Regions from separate parts of the Bacillus sp. OTU2372 genome, predicted to be linked through region 1. Evidence: riboswitches for the same ligand, from Rfam matches in the RefSeq annotation. Region 1 holds a riboswitch; the other holds the start of a gene.
What was found. Region 1 has a riboswitch for glycine ahead of glyA (serine hydroxymethyltransferase). Riboswitches for the same ligand answer to the same signal wherever they lie in the genome.

Region 1 (4,851 bases):
AACTTTTTTTGGGATATTAATTTGCATTTAGTTTGATTTAAATTCTTTAAAAATAGATTTAAAACGAAAAAAATTGTAAACATCCTAGAAAAGTAGAGGGGGAAATCGAATGCAGGAACAAAAATTGGAAAGAGGCCTAAAAAACAGGCATGTACAACTAATCGCTATTGGTGGAGCAATCGGAACGGGATTATTTCTTGGTGCAGGAAAATCGATTCATTTAGCAGGACCATCGATTTTATTTGCTTATATGATTACGGGGGCCATATGCTTTTTAATCATGCGCGCACTTGGCGAACTTCTCTTAACCAATTTAAACTATCATTCTTTTGTTGACTTTGTAAGAGACTATTTAGGTAATATGGCAGCCTTTGTAACTGGCTGGACCTACTGGTTCTGCTGGATTTCCATTGCTATGGCTGACTTAACAGCAGTTGGTCTCTACACCCAATATTGGCTTCCTAATGTACCGCAGTGGATGCCAGGATTAATTGCCCTTGTGATTTTGTTAATTATGAACCTTACAACCGTTAAACTTTTTGGTGAAATGGAATTTTGGTTTGCCTTAATAAAAGTCATCGCTATTCTGGGACTAATTTTTATCGGTATTGTCATGATTGTAAAAGGCTTTTCTACAAATTCAGGTCCATCTAGTTTCACGAATTTATGGAGCCACGGCGGCATGTTCCCGAATGGCATAAATGGGTTTATTCTCTCATTCCAGATGGTAGTGTTTGCATTTACAGGGATCGAACTAGTAGGACTTACAGCAGGCGAAACAAAAGACCCTGAAAAAGTTATTCCAAAGGCAATCAATAATATCCCAATTCGGGTATTTATTTTCTACCTTGGCGCATTGTTTGTCATTATGAGTATTTATCCATGGAACGCGATAAACCCGGCGAAAAGTCCATTTGTCCAAGTCTTCGTAGCAGTTGGTATCGCAGCAGCTGCCGGAATTGTTAATTTTGTCGTACTTACATCCGCTGCTTCGGCATGTAATAGCGCCGTTTTTAGTACAAGCCGGATGGTATACTCACTTGCCAAAGATAAAAATGCACCTGAATCATTTGCAAAACTTACTTCACGAAAAGTACCTTCAAATGCATTGTTCTTTTCAACTGTAGTTATTCTTATTGCAGTTATTTTGAACTATGTCATGCCGGAAGGCGTATTTACACTCATTACAAGTATATCTACAGTATGTTTCATCTTTATTTGGGGAATTACTGCCATCAGCCATTTAAAATACCGTAAAACAAGACCCGATCTGGCGAAGGTCAACCAATTTAAATTGCCGCTTTATCCATTTTCGAATTATCTGATCCTTGCTTTCCTAGCTTTCGTTCTTGTCGTGCTTGCTCTTGCTGAAGATACTCGTATTGCCTTGTTTGTAACTCCAGTCTGGTTTATTGTGCTAATTGCCATTTATAAGATTCGGACCATGAATACTAACGAGGTTGATCAAGTGAATCAGGAAACGATAGCAGATAATTAAACAGTAGCTCCAATTTAAGTCTTATTTTCCTATTTGTGTTACCGTTTTCAAAAAAATAAAAAACCGCTTGACTTAGCGTACTTTAACAACTATTCTGAAAATAACAAAATAATAGAGCGGATGACGGTTGTGGGAGAGTGCACGATTTAAACGCCACCGAAGGAGCAAGTTCCAAAAAAACCCTTGGAATAAATCTCTCAGGTAGATGGAACCACAGCTGGACGCAACTCTGGAGAGCGCATAATAAGAGATGCCACCAAAGGGGATGTTCTACACAGAACTAAACTCTCAGGTAAAAGGACAGAGAAGGGACAAAGAGCTTTTAAGCTACCCTTCTTCTGTCCTTTTTTGCGTGCAAAAAAGTCGTGTTTGGATAGTGAAAATGGGAGATCCATCTTCCATTTTGACACATTAAAGGGTAGTTTGAGCGATATTTCAAGGAGGAGTAGGAATGGGATTAAAACAAAATGATACAACTATTTTTGAAGCAATTAGGAATGAGCAGCAGCGCCAGCTTCAAACATTGGAGTTGATTGCATCTGAAAACTTCGTGAGCCCTGATGTGTTAGAAGCAATGGGAAGTGTGATGACCAATAAATATGCGGAAGGGTATCCAGGGAAGCGCTACTATGGCGGCTGCGAAGTGGTCGATGTGGCAGAACAAACAGCTATTGACCGCGTAACACAGCTTTTTGGTGCCAAATATGCAAATGTCCAACCGCACTCAGGTGCACAAGCCAATTTTGCTGTATTCTTCGCACTGCTTCAGCCTGGTGATAAAGTGATGGGAATGAACCTCGCACAAGGTGGGCACTTAACTCACGGAAGCCCTGTAAGTGTTTCAGGAAAATGGTTTGAAATTGTCTCCTATGGGGTTAAAGAGGATACTCAATTGATTGACTATGATGAACTAGAAGCAATCGCGAATAAGGAAAAACCAAAATTGATTATTGCCGGGGCAAGTGCTTACCCAAGAAAGATCGATTTCGCGCGCTTTAGGCAAATTGCCGATCAAGTTGGCGCAAAACTCATGGTCGATATGGCGCATATTGCCGGGCTGGTTGCAGCTGGACTACATCCGTCGCCGGTTTCATATGCGGATGTCGTAACGAGCACTACTCATAAAACATTAAGAGGCCCGCGGAGCGGAATTATTTTAACAAATGATGAAGAAATCATTAAAGCGATTAATAAATCAGTGTTCCCAGGAATCCAGGGCGGCCCGCACATGCACATTATTGCAGCCAAGGCGGTTGCTTTTAAAGAAGCATTGCAGCCAAGCTTTAAGGAATATGCAAAACAAGTAATTGAAAATGCAGCCACACTTGGCGAGACATTGAAAAATGAAGGTGCAGCCCTTGTTTCTGGTGGAACAGATAACCATATTGTTCTTTTAGATTTACGTCCATGGAACCTAACCGGAAAAGTAGCAGAAAAATTATTAGAAGAAGCTGGCATCACCGTCAATAAAAATACGATTCCTTATGATCCAGAAAAGCCGTTTGTTACAAGCGGAATCCGGATGGGAACAGCGGCTTTAACGACACGCGGCATGAAGCATGACGAAATGGTGAGAATCGGAAAAGTCATTGCAGCTGTTCTGAAGAGTAAAGGGGACCAAGTCGTGCTTGAGAAAGCAAAGGAAACAACGAAAACCATTTGTGACGCTTTCCCGTTATTTGAACAAGCAATCACAGTATAAGAAAGGGGCATTTGAATGGAATTTCAAAGTTGTTTTGACATTATCGGTCCGATCATGGTGGGACCGTCGAGTTCTCATACAGCGGGTGTCGTATCAATCGGAAAGTTTATATACGATTTATTGGAAGATTGTCCGCAAGAAGCAAATATTGTCTTTTATGATTCTTTTGCTGAAACCTATCAAGGTCATGGAACAGATAAAGCACTTCTTGGCGGATTACTTGGGATGGAAACGGATGATCCACGAATAAAATATTCACTGGAATGGGCTATAAAAGATGGGATGCAGTTCAGGTTCGAATTTGCAGAAGACTGTAAGTATTATGACCATCCAAATATAACAATCGTAACAGCAAAATGTGAGGAACATGTTGTTAAAGTTGGCGGCGTGTCACTCGGCGGCGGCTTATCCAAAATCTTTATGATTGACGAAGAAATGGTCGATATTCGTTTGAGTGCAGGCGAGGATTTTACAGCTCTTGCTCGTCATTATCAACCTAAAAGGAAAAGGCTACTGGGGGCGAAATGATGGAAATTCAATCCATGAGAGAGCTAATCAATGCTTGTGAAAGTGAACAAAAAACCATTGGTGAAATGATGTTGATGATGGAAGTAAAAAGATCAGGAAAAGACCAAGAAACCATTATTAGCATGATGGAAGAGCGGTTGATCAAAATGAAAGAAGCTGTTACTAGCGGCATCAATGATGCATCAGCCGCCCCAAGCGGTCTTTCCGGCGGTGATGCCGTAAAGATGAATGATTATATGAGTCAAGGCAAATCTTTGTCAGGAAATTACATTAGCAATGCAATGGCCTTTTCGTTGGCTACTTCAGAAAACAATGCGCGAATGGGTGTCATTGTAGCAACGCCAACTGCCGGGGCAGCCGGCATTTTACCCGGGGTATTGTTTTCACTTCATAAAAATGATGGTACGCCTTTTAAAGATTTAGTCATGGGGTTGTTTACGGCAAGTATGCTCGGTTATGTCATTGCGAACCGTTCCTTTATTTCGGGAGCAGCCGGAGGGTGCCAGGCTGAGGTCGGTTCGGCAACCGCTATGGCCGCCGGAACGATTGTTGAGTTAAAAGGGGGTACACCACAGCAAGCTGTAAATGCCACTGCCATTGCGATGAAGTCACTTTTGGGTTTGGTTTGTGACCCAGTGGCAGGACTTGTTGAAGTTCCTTGCATTAAGCGGAATGTGATCGGAACCTCCATCGCATTTTCAGCAGCCGACATGTCCCTTGCCGGGATTGAAAGCCGTATTCCTTGTGATGAGGTAATAGAAGCCATGTACAGGGTCGGAAAAGATATGCCCCGGACACTCCGCGAAACCGCACTTGGCGGTCTGGCAACGACTGAAACCGGAAAACAAGTAAAAGAACGACTATTCTGCAGGAAATAATAGGGGGGAGCAAGATGAGTACGGTAACAGCATTAAAGCAAACACCACTTTTCGAAACTTATGGAAAATATGGTGCGAAGGTTATAGATTTTGGCGGCTGGGCGCTTCCAGTCCAGTTTTCGAGCATTTTAGATGAGCATGAGGCGGTCCGAACAAAAGCAGGACTCTTTGATGTCTCTCATATGGGTGAAGTGCTTGTTGAGGGGAAAGATGCAGAGAGTTACATCAACTACCTTGTCACCAAC
Region 2 (4,851 bases), on a different contig from region 1:
ATTTGGATTAGTTAACATCAATGCAGCTGTGTCATCACCTACAACACGTCTTAAATCATCCAGGTCGACAAGGCCTTGATTAGTCGATTTAACCGTAATGGTTTCAAAACCAGCTATCGTTGCTGAAGCAGGATTAGTACCATGAGCAGAATCCGGAACGATTACTTTGGTCCTTTTATTGTCACCATTTGCTTCATGGTAAGAACGGATGAGCATTAATCCTGTCCATTCACCATGTGCCCCTGCCGCAGATTGTAAGGTGACTTCGTCCATACCGGTAATTTCAATTAAATGCTGCTGAAGGTCATATAAAAGCGCGAGCGCCCCTTGAACAGAGCTTTCATCCTGTAGTGGATGAACATGAGCAAAACCATTGAACCTGGCCACATTTTCATTGATTTTTGGATTATATTTCATTGTACATGAGCCAAGTGGATAAAATCCCGAATCCAGGCCATGGTTTCTTTTTGAAAGTGCTGTATAGTGCCGCATGATATCAAGTTCGGAAACCTCTGGGAGTACTGGCTCTACTTCACGCAGGTACCCCTCTGGCAGGAGAGTGCTGACATCTAATTCTGGTACATCCATTTCCGGTAGGCTATAACCGATTCGGCCGGGAGTGCTACGTTCAAAAATCAGTGCTTGGTCTTGGTTATGCATGCAAATCCCCCAATTCTTTCACAAAAGTATCAATCTCATCCTTTGTTCTTTGTTCAGTTACCGCAATCAACATATGATTAGATAGCTCTGAATAATCGCGTCCTAAATCGTAACCGCCGATGATTCCTTTTAGAAACAAAGTTTGATTGATTTCTTTAATAGGTTTATTTAATTTAACAACAAATTCATTAAAAGAGAACCCATCAAATACAACTTCGATGCCAGCTGCTTTAAAAGCAGTTTTAGCATAATGTGCTTTCTGTAAATTGGCTGCTGCCATCTCATGGACACCTTTTTTACCTAAAGCAGTCATGGCAACTGATGCAGCAAGGGCATTAAGTGCTTGGTTTGAACAGATATTGGAAGTTGCCTTTTCACGGCGAATATGCTGTTCACGGGCTTGGAGTGTTAACACAAAACCACGGCGTCCTTGGTCATCAACAGTCTGACCAACTAGTCGCCCCGGGACCTTACGCATTAATTTGTTGGTAACCGCAAAATATCCGCAGTGCGGGCCCCCGAATGCTGCTGGGATACCAAATGGCTGGGCGTCGCCAATAACGATATCAGCACCGAACTTACCAGGAGGAGTTAATACACCTAAAGATAACGGATTGCTGTTAACAACAAACAGGCCTTTATACGTATGAATAATTTCCTCAACTTCTTTTAAAGGCTCAATTCGGCCAAAGAAGTTTGGATATTGAACGATTACAGCCGCAACGTCCTCGTTGACTAAGCTCTTTAGGGCTTCAGCATCTGTTACACCTTCTTTGATAGGAGCTTCAATTACCTCAAGATTCTGTCCTTTTGCATATGTTTTAAGGACCTCCCGATACTCAGGATGAACAGCGCTCGAAACTACAATCTTTTTCCGTTTTGTATGTCCTGCACTTAGCATCGCCGCTTCTGCAAGGGCGGTGCCTCCGTCATACATGGAGGAATTGGCAACATCCATACCGGTTAATTCACAAATCATCGTTTGAAATTCAAAGATTGCTTGAAGTTCACCTTGGGATATTTCCGGCTGATAAGGTGTATAAGCCGTATAAAATTCAGAACGAGAAATAACATGGTCCACGATAACAGGCATATAATGGTCATAAACACCTGCACCTAGAAAAGATACATTTCGTTTGAGGTCAGCATTTTTGTCAGCTAACTTAAACAGTTCCTTCATAAGTGAAGTCTCAGACTTAGCCTCTTTAATCTTGTACTCGCCATTGAATCTTACTTTTTCGGGGATATCGCTAAACAGCTCATCTATGGAAGAAACACCAATGGTTTCGAGCATAGCCGTCCTATCTTGTTCAGTCATGGGTAAATAGCGATGTTTCATAAATCTAACTCCCTTCGTTAGTTCTTTTCTCTTTTATAAAAAGGTGTTGGAACTACATTAGCTTTTAACCGTTTACCACGAATTTCCACTTCTACCTCTGTTTCTAGTGCGGCAAATTCGGTCTTAATAAGAGCAAGACCAATATTTCGCTTTAAAGAAGGCGACTGTGTACCGGTTGTCACTTCTCCGATAAGCTCTTCTCCTTTATAAACAGAATATCCATGTCGAGGGATACCACGGTCAATCATTTCGATTCCTACTAATTTCCTTGGTAAGACATTTTCCTTCTGTTTTCGTAATGCTTCCTTCCCAATGAAGTCAGCTTCCTTATTTAACTTCACGGCAAAGGAGATTCCTGCTTCAAGGGGAGAGATCTCAGGCGAAAGCTCTTGCCCATAAAGTGCCAGCACAGATTCAAAACGAAGGGTATCACGTGCACCTAATCCGCATGGAAGAATACCCTCCTCTGTTCCTGCCTCTAAAATGGCCTTCCAAAGGTCAACCGCATCGGCTGCATCACAGTAAACCTCAAAACCGTCTTCACCGGTATATCCTGTTCTTGATACTAGTACCTTCTTACCGTTTAGAATTACTTCTTGCATAAATTTGAAAAAGCCAATTTGACTTAAGTCTGTATCTCCTGCAAGCTTTTGCAGGACCTTTTCTGCAAGCGGACCTTGAAGCGCAAGCTGGGCTGTCTTTTCAGACAAGTTATCAAGGAAAACATCCCCCTCAACGTGATCCAGAAGCCATTTATAGTCCTTTTCTATATTGGAAGCATTAACAACTAGTAAATAATGATGGTCCTCGATTTTATATACGAGCAGATCATCCACCGTTCCGCCGTTTTCATAACACATTGCCGTGTATTGAGCACCGCCATTTTTAATTTTTGAAATATCATTGGTCATCATTTTTTGTAAAAATTGTAAACTGTCTTTCCCTTTTACTTCCACTTCCCCCATATGGGAGACATCAAACAGACCTGCTTTTGTACGGACCGCTTCATGCTCTTCCTTTATGCTGGAAAATTGGACAGGCAGCTCCCACCCGCCAAAATCGATGGTTTTCCCGCCGTGTTCTTTATACACTGCAAAAAGTGGAGTACGTTTTAATTCAGTCATCCCTTAATCCCCCTCATTTGATCCACATTTTTATAGGTTCAACAATTCTATAAAAGTTATTTCCCTAAACTTTTGTGAAACAATTCGACTTTTTTTAAAACATAAAAAAGGACAGAAAACCTCCTTAATAAATTAAGTAGGTCTCTGTCCTTGCACCTGAAAGTTTACCCTTAAGCGGTTTTCCCCTTTGGTGGCTGCAACAAACACTAGCAGCGCTCTCCAGAGCTGCGTCAAACAAGAGTTCTTTTGCCTGAGAGATTCACATTTTCTGCTTGCTCCTTCGGCGCTACTCTTCGTAGTCTCTCCCCTTGCTATCATTCGCATTATAATATTTTTCAATTTGGTAATACTAATTATACTTAAAAAAATAAATTACTTTATTAAAATATTTAAAACATTCTAAGCTATTATCATCCTACCATTAAACTACAACATTGAGCAATCATTTTATAAGAAAACGATAGGCAGCAGACGGTCTTAATAATTGGCAAACAGATGATATTACAATGTATGAAAAGGAGCTGTAATAATGTCGGTTGAAATTGAATTTGATTCCTCGTGGCAGGATGATTTTTTACATAGAATTGACAACGATGGTCCGTGGGGGAACTGGGAGCTTTTTAAATTAGCAATCGATGTTGAAAAACATTTGGTCATCCCGGAGTTTGAAGGCTTACAAGCTCCAAATCATCTTCCTAATTTAACACCTCTTCCACATCAGCTTGAAACAGCGAAACAGGTGATTGAAAACATGAATGGTAAAGCTATTCTAGCTGATGAAGTGGGGCTTGGAAAGACAATTGAAGCTGGGCTGATTTTAAAAGAATACATGATTCGCGGTTTAGTAAAAAAGGTATTAATACTCGTTCCTGCATCTTTGGTTACCCAGTGGGCGATTGAGCTAAATAGCAAATTTTTTATCCCGGCCGTTACCCAAAGGAAAAGCTATGTCTGGGAACAGTGCGATGTCGTTGTTTCTTCAATTGATACAGCGAAACGAAATCCTCATCGGGACATTATCAACAAACTGGACTACGATCTCATTATCATTGATGAGGCACATAAACTTAAAAATAACAAAACGAAAAACTACGAATTTGTTCAAAACCTTAAAAAGAAATTTTGTTTATTATTAACCGCCACACCGATCCAAAACCGAATCGAGGAGATCTTTAATCTCGTTTCACTCCTAAAGCCTGGGCATCTGGGCAGTGAGACGGCCTTCTATGAAAAATATAAAAGAGATGCCCGCTCGTTAAATGATGATGAGCATTTAAAAGAATTAGTGAATAAGGTTATGATTCGAAATCGCCGCGCTGACACTGGTATTGAATGGACAAAAAGACAAGTTGAAACCATACCAATTGAATTCTCTTCTGCTGAGAAGAATCTGTATGATTCTATTTCGGTGCTGAAAAGTGAAGGTGATTGGGTTCAAACCAGTGCTTTTTCGGTGATGACCTTACAGCGTGAGGCTTGCTCAAGCAGAGAGGCTGTTTTTTATACCCTTAAAAACATGCTGCAAAAGAAAGAGAATCCAACTCCTGCTTTTGAAGAACAAATCGAGTTTTTAATTAAGAAAGTTGAAGCTGTTCAGCAAAATTCAAAGGCAGAAAAAGCTCTTGAATTAATTCAGCAGGTAAATGATAAGGTGATTATATTCACTGAATATCGTGCTACCCAGATGTATCTTCAGTGGTATTTAAAGCAGCACGGAATCAGCTCTGT

Region 2: it holds a riboswitch for glycine, as region 1 does, so the genes downstream of both, gcvT (glycine cleavage system aminomethyltransferase GcvT) here and glyA (serine hydroxymethyltransferase) in region 1, are expected to answer to the same signal.

Annotation. Positions count from the first base shown of each region.
Region 1 covers NZ_JASATK010000019.1:98,966-103,816, reverse strand. Annotated here, with positions in the region: gene AAHB15_RS22955 (amino acid permease) at 110-1,498, shown strand; glycine riboswitch at 1,619-1,722, shown strand; gene glyA (serine hydroxymethyltransferase) at 1,950-3,200, shown strand; gene AAHB15_RS22945 (serine dehydratase beta chain) at 3,216-3,728, shown strand; gene sdaAA (L-serine ammonia-lyase, iron-sulfur-dependent, subunit alpha) at 3,728-4,606, shown strand; gene gcvT (glycine cleavage system aminomethyltransferase GcvT) at 4,621-4,851, shown strand, end outside.
Region 2 covers NZ_JASATK010000014.1:85,296-90,146, forward strand. Annotated here, with positions in the region: gene gcvPB (aminomethyl-transferring glycine dehydrogenase subunit GcvPB) at 1-660, opposite strand, end outside; gene gcvPA (aminomethyl-transferring glycine dehydrogenase subunit GcvPA) at 653-1,999, opposite strand; gene gcvT (glycine cleavage system aminomethyltransferase GcvT) at 2,017-3,123, opposite strand; glycine riboswitch at 3,352-3,441, opposite strand; gene AAHB15_RS19910 (DEAD/DEAH box helicase) at 3,653-4,851, shown strand, end outside.